2 regions of the Pseudomonas sp. DW-iso3 genome follow, and region 2 is predicted to be linked to the other one. Evidence: riboswitches for the same ligand, from Rfam matches in the RefSeq annotation. Region 2 holds a riboswitch; the other holds the start of a gene.

The links. A riboswitch is a leader RNA that binds a small molecule or an ion and turns the genes downstream of it on or off. The one in region 2 is predicted to bind cobalamin.
Positions count from the first base shown of each region.
Region 1: another riboswitch for cobalamin. It lies ahead of AC4PS7_RS14275 (CbtB domain-containing protein); the one in region 2 lies ahead of AC4PS7_RS12125 (ABC transporter substrate-binding protein).

Region 1 is NZ_JBZXDZ010000004.1:479,255-486,600, reverse strand. It holds gene cobN (cobaltochelatase subunit CobN) at 1-3,157, opposite strand, end outside; gene cobW (cobalamin biosynthesis protein CobW) at 3,161-4,228, opposite strand; cobalamin riboswitch at 4,322-4,521, opposite strand; cobalamin riboswitch at 4,887-5,091, shown strand; gene AC4PS7_RS14275 (CbtB domain-containing protein) at 5,188-5,376, shown strand; gene AC4PS7_RS14270 (CbtA family protein) at 5,388-6,092, shown strand; gene AC4PS7_RS14265 (cobalamin biosynthesis protein) at 6,089-6,481, shown strand; gene cobM (precorrin-4 C(11)-methyltransferase) at 6,551-7,297, shown strand.
Region 2 is NZ_JBZXDZ010000003.1:652,178-659,653, reverse strand. It holds gene AC4PS7_RS12145 (aldehyde dehydrogenase family protein) at 1-152, shown strand, start outside; gene AC4PS7_RS12140 (protealysin inhibitor emfourin) at 213-518, opposite strand; gene AC4PS7_RS12135 (M4 family metallopeptidase) at 533-1,597, opposite strand; gene AC4PS7_RS12130 (DNA/RNA non-specific endonuclease) at 1,726-2,652, shown strand; cobalamin riboswitch at 2,689-2,883, shown strand; gene AC4PS7_RS12125 (ABC transporter substrate-binding protein) at 2,988-3,998, shown strand; gene AC4PS7_RS12120 (FecCD family ABC transporter permease) at 3,995-4,999, shown strand; gene AC4PS7_RS12115 (ABC transporter ATP-binding protein) at 4,996-5,760, shown strand; gene AC4PS7_RS12110 (GNAT family N-acetyltransferase) at 5,782-6,279, opposite strand; gene AC4PS7_RS12105 (hypothetical protein) at 6,276-6,500, opposite strand; gene AC4PS7_RS12100 (alpha/beta hydrolase fold domain-containing protein) at 6,551-7,476, opposite strand, start outside.

The sequences.
Region 1 (7,346 bases), on a different contig from region 2:
GGTAAACCTCGGCTAAGTCCTCACGGCTTTGCCACAGGCGACCGTCGACCGCGCCCTGCACGCCCGCACCATAGGCGCCCGGCTTGGCGCCGAAAATGCGCCAACCGGCTTGTTTCGCCGCAGCCTCTGCGTCCAGGCCAGACGTGAGCAACGCCTCACGCTCACTGCGCACCTTGGCGGCCAGCGGGTTCATATCGTCCGGTTCATCCAGCGCCGCCACTGCCTGCACCGCGGCGTCGAACAGGCGGATCAGGTTGGCGAAGGCATCGCGGAAGAACCCGGACACACGCAGGGTCACGTCGACACGCGGGCGGTCCAGCAGGCTGATCGGCAGTATTTCAAAATCATCCACCCGCTGGCTGCCGGTCGCCCACACCGGGCGCACGCCCATCAGCGCCATGGCCTGGGCGATGTCGTCGCCGCCGGTGCGCATGGTGGCAGTGCCCCATACCGACAGGCCGAGTTGGCGCAGGTGGTCGCCGTGGTCTTGCAAATGTCGCTCGAGAATCAGGTTGGCGGATTGAAAGCCGATGCGCCAGGCCGTGGTAGTGGGCAGGTTGCGCACGTCGACGGTGAAAAAATTGCGGCCCGTCGGCAGCACATCCAAACGTCCGCGGCTCGGCGCGCCACTCGGGCCGGCAGGCACAAAACGGCCACTGAGGGCATCCAGCAAGCCACACATTTCCGCCGGGCCACAAGCGTCCAGACGCGGCGCCACCACGATGCGCAGGCTTTCGATAACGGCCTTCACATCCTCCCAACCGGGCTCTTCCAGCTGTTCAAGCGGCCCCTCCAGCGCCTGTTCGATCAGCCGCGCGGCATACAGCTCCAGGCGCTCGCGGGTATCGCCGGCGGTGCGCCACAACTGCGCATCGATCTTCTGCAAGACCTGGGGACGGCGCCCGGTCCAGGGCTCGGCCAAAGCGCAATCCAGCGGATCAAAGCCCAAGTCAAAGGCCTTGGCCAACACACGCAGCAGACTCGATTGCGGACCACGGCCATCGCCACGCGGGATGCGCAGCAAGGCCAGCAAAGTATCGATACGCAGGCGACCTGCCGGCGACTCGCCAAAGATGTGCAGGCCATCGCGGATCTGCGACTCTTTCAAGTCGCACAGGTACGTGTCCAGGCGCGGCAGCCAGACGGCGGCGTCGGCGTCGCTCTCCAGCTCAAGTTCCTGGTCGATGCGGGTTTCGCGCACCAGCTTGAGGATGTCTTTCTGCAACTCCAGGGCGCGACGCGGATCCAGCAGTTGCGCTTCGTAGTACTCGTCCGCCAGCAGCTCAAGGTTACGCAGGGGGCCGTAGGTTTCGGCACGGGTCAGGGGCGGCATCAAGTGATCGATGATCACCGCCTGGGTGCGTCGCTTGGCCTGGGCGCCCTCGCCCGGATCGTTGACGATAAACGGGTAGATATTCGGCAGCGGCCCCAGCAGCGCATCGGGCCAGCAGTTTTCCGACAAGCCGACGCCCTTGCCCGGCAACCATTCAAGGTTGCCATGTTTGCCTACATGGATCACGCCGTGGGCACCGTAGGTGTGGCGCAACCAGAAGTAGAACGCCAGGTAACCGTGGGGCGGTACCAGGTCCGGGTCGTGGTAAACGGCGCTGGCGTCCACCTGATAACCCCGCGCCGGCTGGATACCGACGAACGTCAGGCCCAGGCGCAGGCCGGCGACCATCATGCGGCCATCGCGGAACATCGGGTCGTGATGAGGCGTGCCCCAGCGCTCCAGCACCGCCTGGCGATTGGCCGCGGGCAAGCGGCTGAACATCGCCTCGTAGTCCTCCAGGCCCAGGCTTTGGTGGCAGGGGCGCAGGTCGAGGCTGTCGAGGTCATTGGTAACGCCGCCGAGCAAAGCGTGGATCAGTGCCGTGCCGCTTTCCGGCAATGCATCCGACACCGGGTGGCCTTCGGCCTGCAGGGCACGCAGGATATTCAACGCCGCCGCCGGCGTATCCAGGCCGACACCATTGCCGATACGACCGTCGCGGGTCGGGTAATTGGCGAGGATCAGCGCGATGCGCTTGTCGCCATTCGGCACTCGCGCCAACTCGACCCAGCGCCGCGCCAGCTCAGCAACAAAATCCATGCGCTCCGGCGCGGCGCGGTAGCACACCACATCCGACTGGCTACGCTCACTGCGCCAGGCCAGGTCCTTGAAGCTGATCGGCCGGCTGATGATCCGCCCGTCCAGCTCCGGCAAGGCAATGTGCATCGCCAGGTCGCGGGGGCCGAGACCTTGGTCGCTGGCTTCCCAGCCGGGCTGGTTGTCCTGGGCGCAGATCGCCTGGATCACCGGGATATTGCGGCGAAACGGCCGCAAGTGCGGCGCTTCCGGGCTCGACTGGGCGAAGCCGGTGGTGTTGAGAATCACCGCCGCGCCGACCTCGTCCAGCAGGTCCTCGACCACCGCCAGGCAGCCGGGTTCTTTCAAACTGGCCACCGCCATCGGCAACGGGTTGAGACCCGCCGCCTGCAAGCGCTGGCAGAACACATCGATAAAACCGGTATTGGCTGCCTGCAAATGCGAGCGATAGAACAACACCGCCGCCACCGGCCACTCGGCATTCCAGTCGGCCTGCCAATCATTCAGCCGGGCGCTGGCACGGTGCGGGTGATAAATCGCCGTGCGCGGCAAGGTTTGCGGCTCGGCCCAGGCGTAATCACGGCCCAGGTAAGTGCTGGCCAGGCAGCGATAGAAATCCAGGGCATTGCCCAGGCCGCCCTGGCGCAGGAAGTGCCAGAGGCGATCACGCTCTTCGGCGCCGACGGTACTTAGTCCGCTGAGCTCAGGGTCCGGGCGATCATCCCCCGGCACCAGAATCAGTTGAACGCCACGCTCGGCCAATTCCACCAGACGCTCAATGCCGTAACGCCAATAACCGATGCCACCATGCAGGGAAATCAGGATGACCTTGGCGTGGCGCAGCACCTCATCGACATACAGGTCGACCGAGGCATGGTTCTGCACCTGCATCGGGTTGGCCAAGCGAAAGCTGGGGTAATCGTCCGGCAACTGCTGGGCCGCTTCGGCCAGCAGCGCCAGGCTGGAATCGCCGCTGCACAGGATCACCAGATCAGCGGGGGTTTGTCCGAGGTCGGCAATATTGTCGTCCGAGACGAAACCACCGGGCTGGGTCCTGAGCAGGTGCATGGGTTAAACGCTGAGGGCTGCGCGCAGTTGCGCTTCAAGGCCCGCCGCGTCGAGGTCCTGACCGATCAGCACCAAGCGTGTGATGCGTGCTTCGTCCGGGCCCCAGGCACGGTCGAAGTGCTTGTCGAAACGCGTACCCACCCCCTGGATCAGCAGGCGCATCGGCTTGTTCGGAATCGCAGCGAAGCCTTTGACGCGCAGGATGCCGTGTTGCACCACCAACTGGGTCAGGGCGTCGAGCAGCAGCGCTTCATCGGCCTGCGGCAGGTCGATGGAGATGGAGTCGAAGGCGTCGTGATCATGGTCATGATCGTCTTCACCGTCATGGTGATGGTCGTGATGACTGTGGCGACCGTCGATATGCTCTTCGGAGCCGGCACCCAGGCCGATCAGCACGTCCAACGGCAAACGACCGCTGCTGGCTTCAATGATCTTCACCGCGGGCGGCAGTTCTTCCGCGACTTCCAGGCGCACACGGGCCAGGTCTTCAGGGCTGATCAGGTCGCTCTTGTTGAGGATCACCAGGTCGGCGCTGGCCAGTTGGTCGGCGAACAGCTCATGCAGCGGCGACTCGTGGTCCAGGTTCGGGTCGAGCTTGCGCTGGGCATCCACCTGGTCCGGGAAAGCGGCGAAGGTGCCGGCGGCCACGGCCGGACTGTCGACCACGGTGATCACAGCGTCGACGGTGCAGGCGCTGCGGATTTCCGGCCACTGAAAGGCTTGTACCAGCGGTTTTGGCAGGGCCAGGCCGGAGGTTTCGATGAGGATATGGTCGAGGTCGCCGCGACGGGCCACCAATTCGCGCATCACTGGAAAGAACTCTTCCTGCACGGTGCAGCACAGGCAGCCATTGGCCAACTCGTAGACGCGGCCGTTGGCTTCTTCTTCGGTGCAGCCGATGGAGCACTGCTTGAGGATTTCACCGTCGATGCCCAGTTCGCCGAATTCGTTGACGATCACGGCGATGCGACGGCCCTGGGCGTTGTCGAGCATGTGGCGCAGCAAGGTAGTCTTGCCCGAGCCGAGGAAGCCGGTGACGATGGTGACGGGGAGTTTGGCCAGTGTTTTCATCGGATGCCCTTGGGGGCGGGCATACGGGACGATAGGCCCTGCGACGGCGCGCAGCAGCGGATTTCGTCACCGGATCACCCCGCCCGGTTGAAGTAGAAAATCGGTTGCGAGGCAGGTCTCCTGGCTTGGGGCTTGCGGGTCTTGCGACCGGCGCTGGCTGCGCCTTCCCGCCTTGTCGGCAGTGGCGTGGCAGTCAGCTGAACCCTTTACAGTTGCGGGGGCAGCCGCGGCTTGGACCGCGTTCCCTTCTTAGCTTCGGCCTGGGCCGAAGAACCTCGAAGGGTGTAAGGCTACGCAGTGCTTGGGGGATGGTCAATGATGGGTTGGGTTGGGTACATATCCGTTTCAGCGGTAACGGCTGAAATGGGTTCCGCCCTTACGGCGGGTCACTTTGGAAAAGAGCCCCAAAGTAACCAAAGGGCTCTTGCCCCAACACTCGGCACCTCGCTCACGCTCGGTGTGCCCGTAATCCGACAGGGATTGGGGGGGCGCTTAGGATCAAGATCAAGATCAAAAGCAAAAGCACAGCGGCCTGACAGCCGGCTTGAGTGGTGTAGAGCAAAGGCGGTTCGCTGTAGGAGCGGAACCCATTTCAGCCATCACCGCAGCAACGGATATGTACACACCCCAATTGACTCCCCTCCCACCCCCATGCTCTCCTACACATCTTGTTTCGGGTGCCCTTCACAGGGTGAAACGGGAAACCGGTGCGTCATAGCGATATGACCAGTCCGGTGCTGCCCCCGCAACGGTAAGCGAGTGAAGCGTCAGATCCACTGTGCCTCGACGGCATGGGAAGGCGATGCTTATTAGGCAGACTGCCCCTCGCAAGCCCGGAGACCGGCCCGAAAAAATCAGATAACAAACCCGCGGTGGGCGGGCGCTGTTCAAACCCTGCGTGCCTGGCTCGCGGGGTTTCCATGCGCTCGTTTCACCCAGACACCTGAAAGGGACGCGCCATGTCAATCGTCAGCAGCACCTCGCACTCCGCCAGCAGCACCGCTACCCTGAGCCAACGCCTGACCGCCGCCATCGGCGCGTCGATCCTTGGTGCGTGCCTGGTGTACTTTGCCGGTTTCTCGCACATCGAGGCCGTGCACAACGCTGCCCACGATACCCGCCACAGCGCTGCGTTCCCGTGCCACTGAGACCTGCCGACATGATCAAGCGTATCGTGCAAACTGCAGGTTTCACCGGCCTGCTGGCCGCCCTGTTGCTGACCTTGCTGCAAAGCTTCTGGGTCGCCCCGCTGATTCTGCAGGCGGAAACCTTTGAAAAGGCCCCGGCCGCCACCGAAGTGGCCCACGAACACACCGAAGGCGCTGCCGCCCACACCCACGATGCCGAAGCCTGGGAGCCGGAAGACGGCTGGCAGCGCGTGCTCTCGACCACAGGCGGTAATCTGGTAGTCGCGGTCGGTTTTGCGCTGATGCTGGCCGGTCTCTACACACTGCGCGCGCCAACCCGCACCGCCCAAGGCCTGCTGTGGGGCTTGGCCGGTTACGCAACCTTCGTGCTGGCACCGACGATGGGCCTGCCGCCTGAGCTGCCGGGCACTGTCGCCGCGGACCTGGCGCTGCGCCAAACCTGGTGGATCGGCACTGCGGCTTCTACAGCTGCCGGCATCGCTTTGATCGTATTTGGTCGTAACTGGCTGTTGAAAGTGCTGGGCGCGGCGATCCTCGCCGTCCCCCACGTGATCGGCGCGCCACAGCCCGAAGTGCATTCGATGCTGGCACCGCAAGCCCTGGAAGCACAATTCAAGATCGCTTCACAGTTGACCAACGTCGCTTTCTGGCTGGCACTGGGCCTGATCAGCGCGTGGCTGTTCCGCCGCAACCGTGACGACCAATACTCGGCATGACCCTGGTGATCGGCCTGGGTTTCCAGCAGGGTTGCGATCTTCACACCTTGCTGGCGCTGTTCGATTCAGCCCTCGCCGAGGGCGGTATCGAGCGTCACCGTATTAGCGCGCTGGCCAGTATCGATCGCAAACAGAATGAACCGGGGTTACTGGCTCTGGCCCAGAGGCTGAACCTGCCACTGCAATGTTTCAGCGCCGAGCAACTGGCGGCGTTTGAGCACCGCCTGAGCCACAAATCCGACATCGCTTTTGCCCACACCGGCTGTTATGGCATCGCCGAAAGCGCCGCGCTGGCACTCGCCGAGCACCTTGCAGGCAGCCCTGCCCGCCTGTTGATCACTCGCAAAAAAACCGCCCAAGCCACCTTTGCATTAGCCTGCGCCGGCTAAAATCCCGATAATTGCCGCCCCCGATCATGAGCAACATTCATGCTCGCCCGTTTTTCGACAGGAACCACCATGACCGTCTACTTCATCGGCGCAGGCCCCGGCGACCCGGAATTGATCACCGTCAAAGGCCAGCGGCTGATCCGTAGTTGCCCGGTAATCATCTATGCCGGCTCATTGGTTCCGGCGGCGGTATTGGACGGCCATTCGGCGCTAACGGTGGTCAACAGCGCCGAATTGCACCTGGAACAGATCATTGACCTGATCAAAACCGCCCACGACAACGGCCAGGACGTGGCCCGCGTCCATTCCGGTGACCCGAGCCTGTATGGCGCCATTGGCGAACAGATCCGCCATCTGCGGGAGCTGGGCATTCCCTTCCAGATCATTCCCGGCGTCACCGCCGTGGCCGCCTGCGCCGCCCTGCTGGAAACCGAGCTGACCCTGCCCGATATCGCCCAAAGCGTGATCCTGACCCGCTATGCCGACAAAACCCGCATGCCCGCCGGCGAGGATTTCGACAGCCTGGCCCGGCATGGCACCACCATGGCGATCCACCTGGGGGTCAATCACCTGGAGAAGATCGTCGCTGAGCTGCTGCCGCACTACGGCGCGGATTGCCCGATTGCCGTGGTGCACCGGGCAACCTGGCCGGATCAGGATTGGGCGATGGGCACGTTGAGTGACATTACCGAGAAGGTGGCGGCCAAAGGCTTTCGGCGCACGGCATTGATTGTGGTGGGCCGGGTGTTGGCAAGTGACAGCTTCAGTGAGTCGTCGCTGTATCGCGCGGGCCATGCTCACCTTTACCGCCCCTGAAACCCAGGCATAAAAAAACGGCGCTCACGGGGCGCCGTTTTTTCTGCTC
Region 2 (7,476 bases):
AAACCGGCGGCATCTTCATCAACGCCTTCAGCGTCTCCGACCCTCGGGTGGCATTTGGTGGCGTGAAAAAGAGTGGTTTCGGACGCGAGCTATCGCACTTCGGCGTGCGGGAATTCTGCAACGCCCAGACGGTGTGGCTGGATCGCAAGTAAATCAAGCGACATCGGTGGCAAGGGGGCCTGTCGAACCGTCCCGCTAGACCTAAAGCGGCCTCAACAGCGAATATGCCGTCGCACGCACTGCACCAGCCCATCCAGCGCCTGCGACTTCACCGGCGCGAGCACGCAAACGGTGTGCTCGCGCTCGTCGTCCTTTACCGTCACGGTGTAATGCACTTGGCCCGGATTACCGGGGGCAGGCGCATTGCTGGGCGGCAGTTGAAAGAAGTCGCAAGCCTCGACAAGCTGCCGCAGCTCCTGTTGTTCCTGCTCCGGCAGCGTGTCCAGTTCCACCGTCTGTGGCTTGGCCAGGCCCGGAAAAAAACCGGGCCCGCCGTTTTCCTTGATTGAAATTTGCATGGCCGTTCCTCTCGTCAGACAGCAATGCCGACCGCCTTCCAACCGTCCTTGACCGCTTTCTGTTCGTCCTTGTTAGCGCCGTAGAGTCGGCCTGCAATATCGTAAGTAATGCGCGCAAAGCGCAGGAAACCCGAGTTGGGCCGCAGCCGCGCATCACGCAGCGCGTCATACCAGATGCGCCCGGCGCGCTCCCAGGCGAACCCGCCCAGTATGGTCGCCACCTGGTAGAACGCATGGTTGGGAATGCCGGAGTTGATATGCACCCCGCCATTGTCCTCGTAGGTCTGCACAAAATCATCCATGTGCCCGGGCTGGGGGTCCTTGCCCAGCAGTTTGTCGTCAAACGCCGTGCCGGGGGCTTTCATCGAGCGCAGGGCGGTGCCTTTGATCTTTTGGGTGAACAGCCCTTTGCCGATCAACCAATCGGCGTCTTCCGCACGTTGCTTCAACGCATACTGCTTGATCAGCGAACCGAACACGTCCGACAGCGATTCATTCAACGCCCCGGACTGGTTGAAATACATCAGTTTGGCCTCGTCCTCGGTGACGCCGTGGGCCAACTCATGGCCAATCACGTCGAGGGCCACCGTAAAGCGGTTGAACAACTGCCCGTCTCCACCCCCGAACACCATCTGGGTCGAGTTCCAGAACGCATTGTTGTAGTTCTGGCCAAAGTGCACAGTGGCGTCCAGCGCCATCCCGGCATCGTCGATGGAGTTGCGATCGAAGACCTCGTCGAAAAAATCGAAGGTGGCGCCCAAGCCATCATAGGCCTCGTCCACCGCCGCATCACCACTGGCGGGCTGCCCCTCGCCACGCACCAGCGTGCCCGGCAGGCTGTCGGCGCCCTCGGCGCTGTAGATCGAGCGGCGTTTATCGGCCCCCATGGCCAGGGCCATATGCGCCGGTCCCTTGGCAGGCACGGCGACCATCCGTAGCGAGCGGAACGTTGTGTCCTTGGCGCGGGTGCGCAACGCGACCTCCCGTTGCGCTTTGTCCCCGTTGCGCGCGATCTGGTCGAGCATATAGGGCGGGATCAGGCAGAAAATCGGATTACGATTCGGCTGGCGAACACACATTGGCTGGCTCCATTTGGCAGGTAACAACGTCCGGGTCATCGATTCAGGATAGCCTCCAGGGGTTATCGCGTGTCATCAATTGTCATTAACCTATGTTGCAGTCGTGTTTATCCAAGGAGGACTGACCGATGCCCGCACGTAAAGCCAAAATCGACCTTTCATACCGCCCCAGGCTCGCTGACCTGCGCCCATTGATCGCACCGAGCCCCACATTGCTGGAGGCACGAGCCGCGACGCCCCGCGTCACCTCGGCCAACGACTTGAAGGACCGACGCGGCTACGCTGAGGACTTTCTCGGCAGCTTCGGGGTGCCCTGGCCTACGGTTGAAGAGACCTTGGCCGGCGATGTCCAGAAGCGCCTGGACTACACGCACTTCTCGATAACGATGTCACGCTCGAAGCGGCTCGCGCTGTATGTGGGCGTCAACATCGATGGCGGGCAGCATATGGACATCATTCGCAGCAACGACACCTGGGCCTACGACGGACGCCTGCCCATTGATGCGCAGGTGGGCGAAGCACTGTATGCCAGCAACGGCCTGGATCGCGGCCACTTGGTGCGCCGACAAGACCCCAACTGGGGCGACGCGGCGCAAACCGCCAACTTCGACACCTTCCACTTCACCAACTGTTCACCGCAGATGAGCGGGTTCAACCAGAAAACGTGGCTGGAGCTCGAAGACTACATCCTCGACAACACCCAGCGCTGGAAAGCCCGAGCCACCGTGTTCACCGGCCCGGTGTTCGCCGACGAAGACCGGGTGTACCGGGGCGTCCAGATCCCCAAGGCGTTCTGGAAAGTGGTCGCCTACCTCAGCGATGACGGCAAGCCTTCGGCCAGCGCCTACATGATCGACCAGAGCCGCGAGCTGGGCCAGCTCGACCTGGTGTTCGGCCAGCTTAGGACCTACCAGCGCAGCGTAATCCAGATAGAACGCCTCACCGGCCTGCGTTTTGCCAACCTGGCCGACTACGACGGCTTCAGCAACGAAGAACGCGCCACCGGCACGCGGATTGAAGCCCTGATACAGGGGCCTGAAGACATTCGTCTCTGACCGGGCGTGCCTCGGGCTATATCGCCCCGCCCTAATCAACTACCATACCGCGCCGGTTCCCAAACGGGACTAATAGGGAATCCGAAGCGCGGTACACCCTCGCCAATCGGAACTGCCCCCGCAACTGTAGGTGCTGAGCCTGCTCCCTGATGCCACTGGACCTTGTCCGGGAAGGCCGGAGCCTGGCGACGACGCATCAGTCAGGAGACCTGCCGGCCCAAGCTCAATTACCAACCGGCGGGGTGTCCGGGAAGGACATTCTTGCCTGTTTTTCTAGTGCAGCGCTTAAGGGTGTATTTCCGAATGGCACGTACGGTTCATTCGGAGATTGCCCCATGCTGCCACGCGTTACCGCCCTGCTCACCGGCCTGGGCTTCTGTGCCCTCGCCCAAGCCGCGCCCACCCACTACCCGCTGACCGTGGAAAACTGCGGCAGTCGCCTGACCTTCCAGCAAGCCCCCGCCCGCAGCGTGACCATCGGCCAGGCGGCCACCGAGATGCTCTACGCATTGGGCGTGGGGGACAAAGTGGTCGGCACCTCACTGTGGTTCAACAGCGTACTGCCGCAGTACAAGGTGCAGAACGACGGCATCGAGCGGCTAGCCAACAATGAGCCGAGCTTTGAAGCCGTGATCGCCAAGCGCCCGCAGCTGGTGGCCGCCGAGCTGGAGTGGGTGGTCGGGCCCCAGGGCGTGGTCGGCACCCGCGAGCAATTCCATGAACTGAAGATCCCCACTTACCTGCTGCCCTCCGACTGCGAAGGCAAGGACAACCTGGTAGGCGCCGACGGCACACGGCTGGAGCCGTTCCGAATCGAGACGATCTATAAAAGCATCAGCCAACTCGCCGAGATCTTCGACGTACAGGCGCGCGGCCAACAGTTGAACGACGACCTCAAGGTACGCTTGGCCAAATCTGTTGCCACCGTGCAAAGCAAAGGCCTCAAGCAAGCCAGTGCCTTGGTGTGGTTCTCCAGTTCCGAGATGGCCAGCGATCCTTACGTGGCCGGCCACAAGGGCATTCCAGAGTTCATGCTGGAAACCCTCGGTCTGCACAACGTGGTGCAATCCGATGAAGAATGGCCCGCCGTCGGCTGGGAAACCCTCGCCAAGGCCAACCCGACCTTTCTGGTGATCGCACGCATGGACCGCCGCCGCTACCCCGCCGACGACCATGAAAAGAAACTGGCCTTCCTGCGCAGCGATCCCGTGACTCGCAACATGGACGCGGTGAAAAACAACCGCATCATCATCCTCGATGCCCTGGCGCTGCAGGCCAGCATCCGCACGTTCGACGGGCTTGAGCAACTGGCCACGGCCATCGACGGCTACGACCTGCCCAAATGACGCGCACCCTACTCGCCCTGGCCCTGCTATTAGCCGCCCTACTCGCGGGGGTGGCGATCGGCGAAACCGCCATCTCGCCGCAAGTCGTGCTCCAGGTGCTCGCCAACAAACTGTGGGCGGCCAGCTACGTGCTTGACCCCATCGACGAAGGCGTGGTGTGGAACTACCGCCTCACCCGCGCCCTGGTCGCCGCTGCGTGTGGCGCCGGGCTGGCGACGTGCGGGGTGATCCTGCAATCGCTGTTGCGCAACCCACTGGCCGATCCCTACCTGCTGGGCATCAGTGCCGGCGCTTCGACTGGCGCGGTGCTGGTGGCGTTGATCGGCGTGGGCGGCGGGTTGATTTCGTTGTCGGCGGGCGCGTTTGTTGGCGCCATGGCGGCGTTTGCGCTGGTGATCCTGCTCGCGCGCGCCAGCGGTTCGGCCAGCGGCACCGGCCAGATCATTCTGGCGGGCATTGCCGGCTCGCAGTTGTTCAATGCGCTCACCGCCTTCCTGATCACCAAATCCGCCAGTTCCGAACAGGCGCGCGGCATCCTGTTCTGGCTGCTCGGCAACCTCAGTGGTGTGCGCTGGCCCTCGGTGTGGTTAGCGGTGCCGGTGGCCGTTGCAGGCTTGGCGGTGTGCCTGTGGCACCGCCGTGCGTTGGATGCGTTTACCTTCGGCAGCGACTCGGCAGCGTCCCTCGGCATTCCGGTGCGCCGGGTGCAATTTGTGCTGGTGGGCTGCGCGGCCCTGGTGACGGCGGTGATGGTGTCGATTGTTGGCTCCATCGGCTTTGTCGGATTGGTAATCCCCCACGCCGTGCGCCTGCTGCTCGGCACCGGGCACTCGCGCTTGCTGCCGGCCAGTGCGTTGGGCGGCGCGTTGTTCTTGATTGCAGCCGATGTACTGTCGCGCACCTTGATCAAAGGCCAGGTGATTCCGGTCGGCGTGGTCACGGCGCTGGTCGGCGCGCCAGTGTTTGCGCTGATCCTCATTGGCCGGAGGAATGCGCGATGACAGTACTGAGCTGCAGAGGGTTGGGCTTCAAGGTGCGTGAGGCGCAGTTGCTGCGCGATATCCATCTGGACGTGCAGCCGGGCGAAACCCTCGGCATCGTCGGGCCGAACGGCTCCGGCAAATCCACCTTGCTCAAGCTGCTCGCCGGGCTGCGCACGCCGGCGTCCGGCGAAGTCTTACTGGGCGGCCAACACCTGGGCAAGCTGTCGCGCCGCGCCATCGCGCAGCAGCTGGCAGTGGTCGAACAGCAGGCCGACACCGACGACGCGATCCGCGTGTTCGACGCGGTGGCGCTGGGCCGCACACCATGGTTGTCAGCGCTGAGCCCGTGGTCCGGCGAAGACGACGCCATCGTCAATCAGGCCTTGCGTGACGTCGACGCCACCCACTTGAGCCATCGCGCCTGGCGCAGCCTCTCGGGCGGTGAACGCCAACGCGTGCACATCGCCCGTGCGTTGGCGCAGCGGCCGCAGATCCTGTTGCTGGATGAGCCGACCAATCACCTGGATATCCAGCATCAGCTCGGCATTTTGCAGGGCGTGCAAGGGTTGCCCGTCACCACCTTGATTGCCCTGCATGATCTGAATCAAGCGTTGACCTGTGATCGGCTGGCGGTGCTGGATCACGGGCGGTTGGTGGCGCTGGGTAAACCACTGGAGGTCCTGACGCCGCAGCGTTTGCAGGAGACGTTTGGGGTGCAGGCGCACTACCTGACGGACCCGTTCGATGGGGCGCAGATACTGCGCTTGCGCCCGAACTGATCAGGGCATTCAACTGTTGTGTTAGAGGGCGCGCTGCATATGCGTCGTGCGCCACACCAGGTCCGCGTCCACATCCACTACCTCGAACCCCTGTCGAAGCCAAAAATCAATCGCCCCCGGTAAAAACGGATGGGTGTGCAGGTACATCATCGCGACCCGATCCTCTTTAGCTTGCACCTCCAGCGCACGGTACAACTCGCCCGCCAGACCACAGCGGCGAAACGCCGGCAGCACAAACAGGCGCACCACCTCCACGGTCTTGCGGCCCTGGTAATTCAACTGCGGGAAACGCCCGTCATAGGGCAGATAGCCGATGCCAGCGACGATCTGGCCCTCATCGCGAGCAACAAGAAACTGCCCATCGCCCTGCAGGTAGGTCGCCTCGAAATGCGCCAGGTCCGCCGGCACTCCCGTCGCGCTGAGCGTGGGGAAAAGCTCGGCGCGGGCGCGCAGCACGAACCTCATGACCACAGGGATATCCGCCGCTGTGACTGCCTGAATACTCGGCCTTGGGCTCATGCAACCTCGATCTGCGTAATCCCCATCACCTGTGCCTGCTGCAGAATTTCATCCGGCGTCGCATCCGCAGGCGGCAGGATCAAACCATTTTCCGCATCGCCGAAATGCAACTGCAGCAAGTGCAACGCCGCTTCATGCACCGGCAGTTGGGGTTGCTGGAGTGCGAACACGTGGGTCCGCGGTTCGTCGTTGAACAGGTAGTTGAGGGTGTATTCGCGCATAGGGGAACCCTTGTTATGGAAGATGAACAACCTGACCAACCGATCAACTTTTAAGTTCCAGGCCCATTCACACGATGCCTTATCCACTGGCGACTATAGGCAAGCACACTCGCCCCCATTGCCACCGGAAAATGAATAAAGCCATGCGCCGCCTCCGGCAACAAATGCGCTTCTGCCCCCGGCCACCGTTCAGCGATCAACAGCGTGTCATCCTTCAACGGGTCCAGTTCACCCACAAACATCAACGCCGGGGGCAGGCCTTCAAAGTCGCCATACAACGGTGACAACGGCGGCTGCCGACGCATGTCATCGCTCAACCCCGGCGTGAGCATGCGCAGCGCCTCGACCATGCCCGGCCCGTCCAGCAATAAGGTGTCCGGCCCCGCCGTGCGCACACTGGGTGTGCCGGTCAGGTCATAAACGCCGTAATACAACACCGCGCCGCTCACCCGCTGGAGCAACGCCGGCCATTGCTTCAACGCCAGTAAGGTGGCCGCGGCCAAATGCCCACCGGCCGATTCGCCGACGACGATCACCGGCAGGTCGGCAAATTCCTCGGTGGCGAGCAGCCAACGCGCCGCCGCCAGGCAGTCGTCCATCAGGCCCTCGATCGGCGTGTCGATCGCCAGCCGATAATCCACCGACACCACTGCCACGTCGCAGGCATTGACCAGGCCCAGGTTGAGGTCGTCATCCATCTGCGCGTTGCCGATCACCCAGCCGCCGCCGTGGATATCCAGCACCACGCCTTTGGGCTTGCCCCTTGGGCGCAGGATGCGCACGGGCACTGAGTCGGCGCAGTGGGTTTCAGCCAGAGGGGCTTTCTTGATCTTTTGACTGACTCGCAACAGCGCCTGGATCAAACGCGGCGTGACCCGATTACGGATCTTGAAGCGCGGCAACCAGGCGAGCTTTTGATTGAAGCGGCGCATCTCGACCCGTTCTGTCTCACTGGCGGGCCAGGGTTGATAAGCCA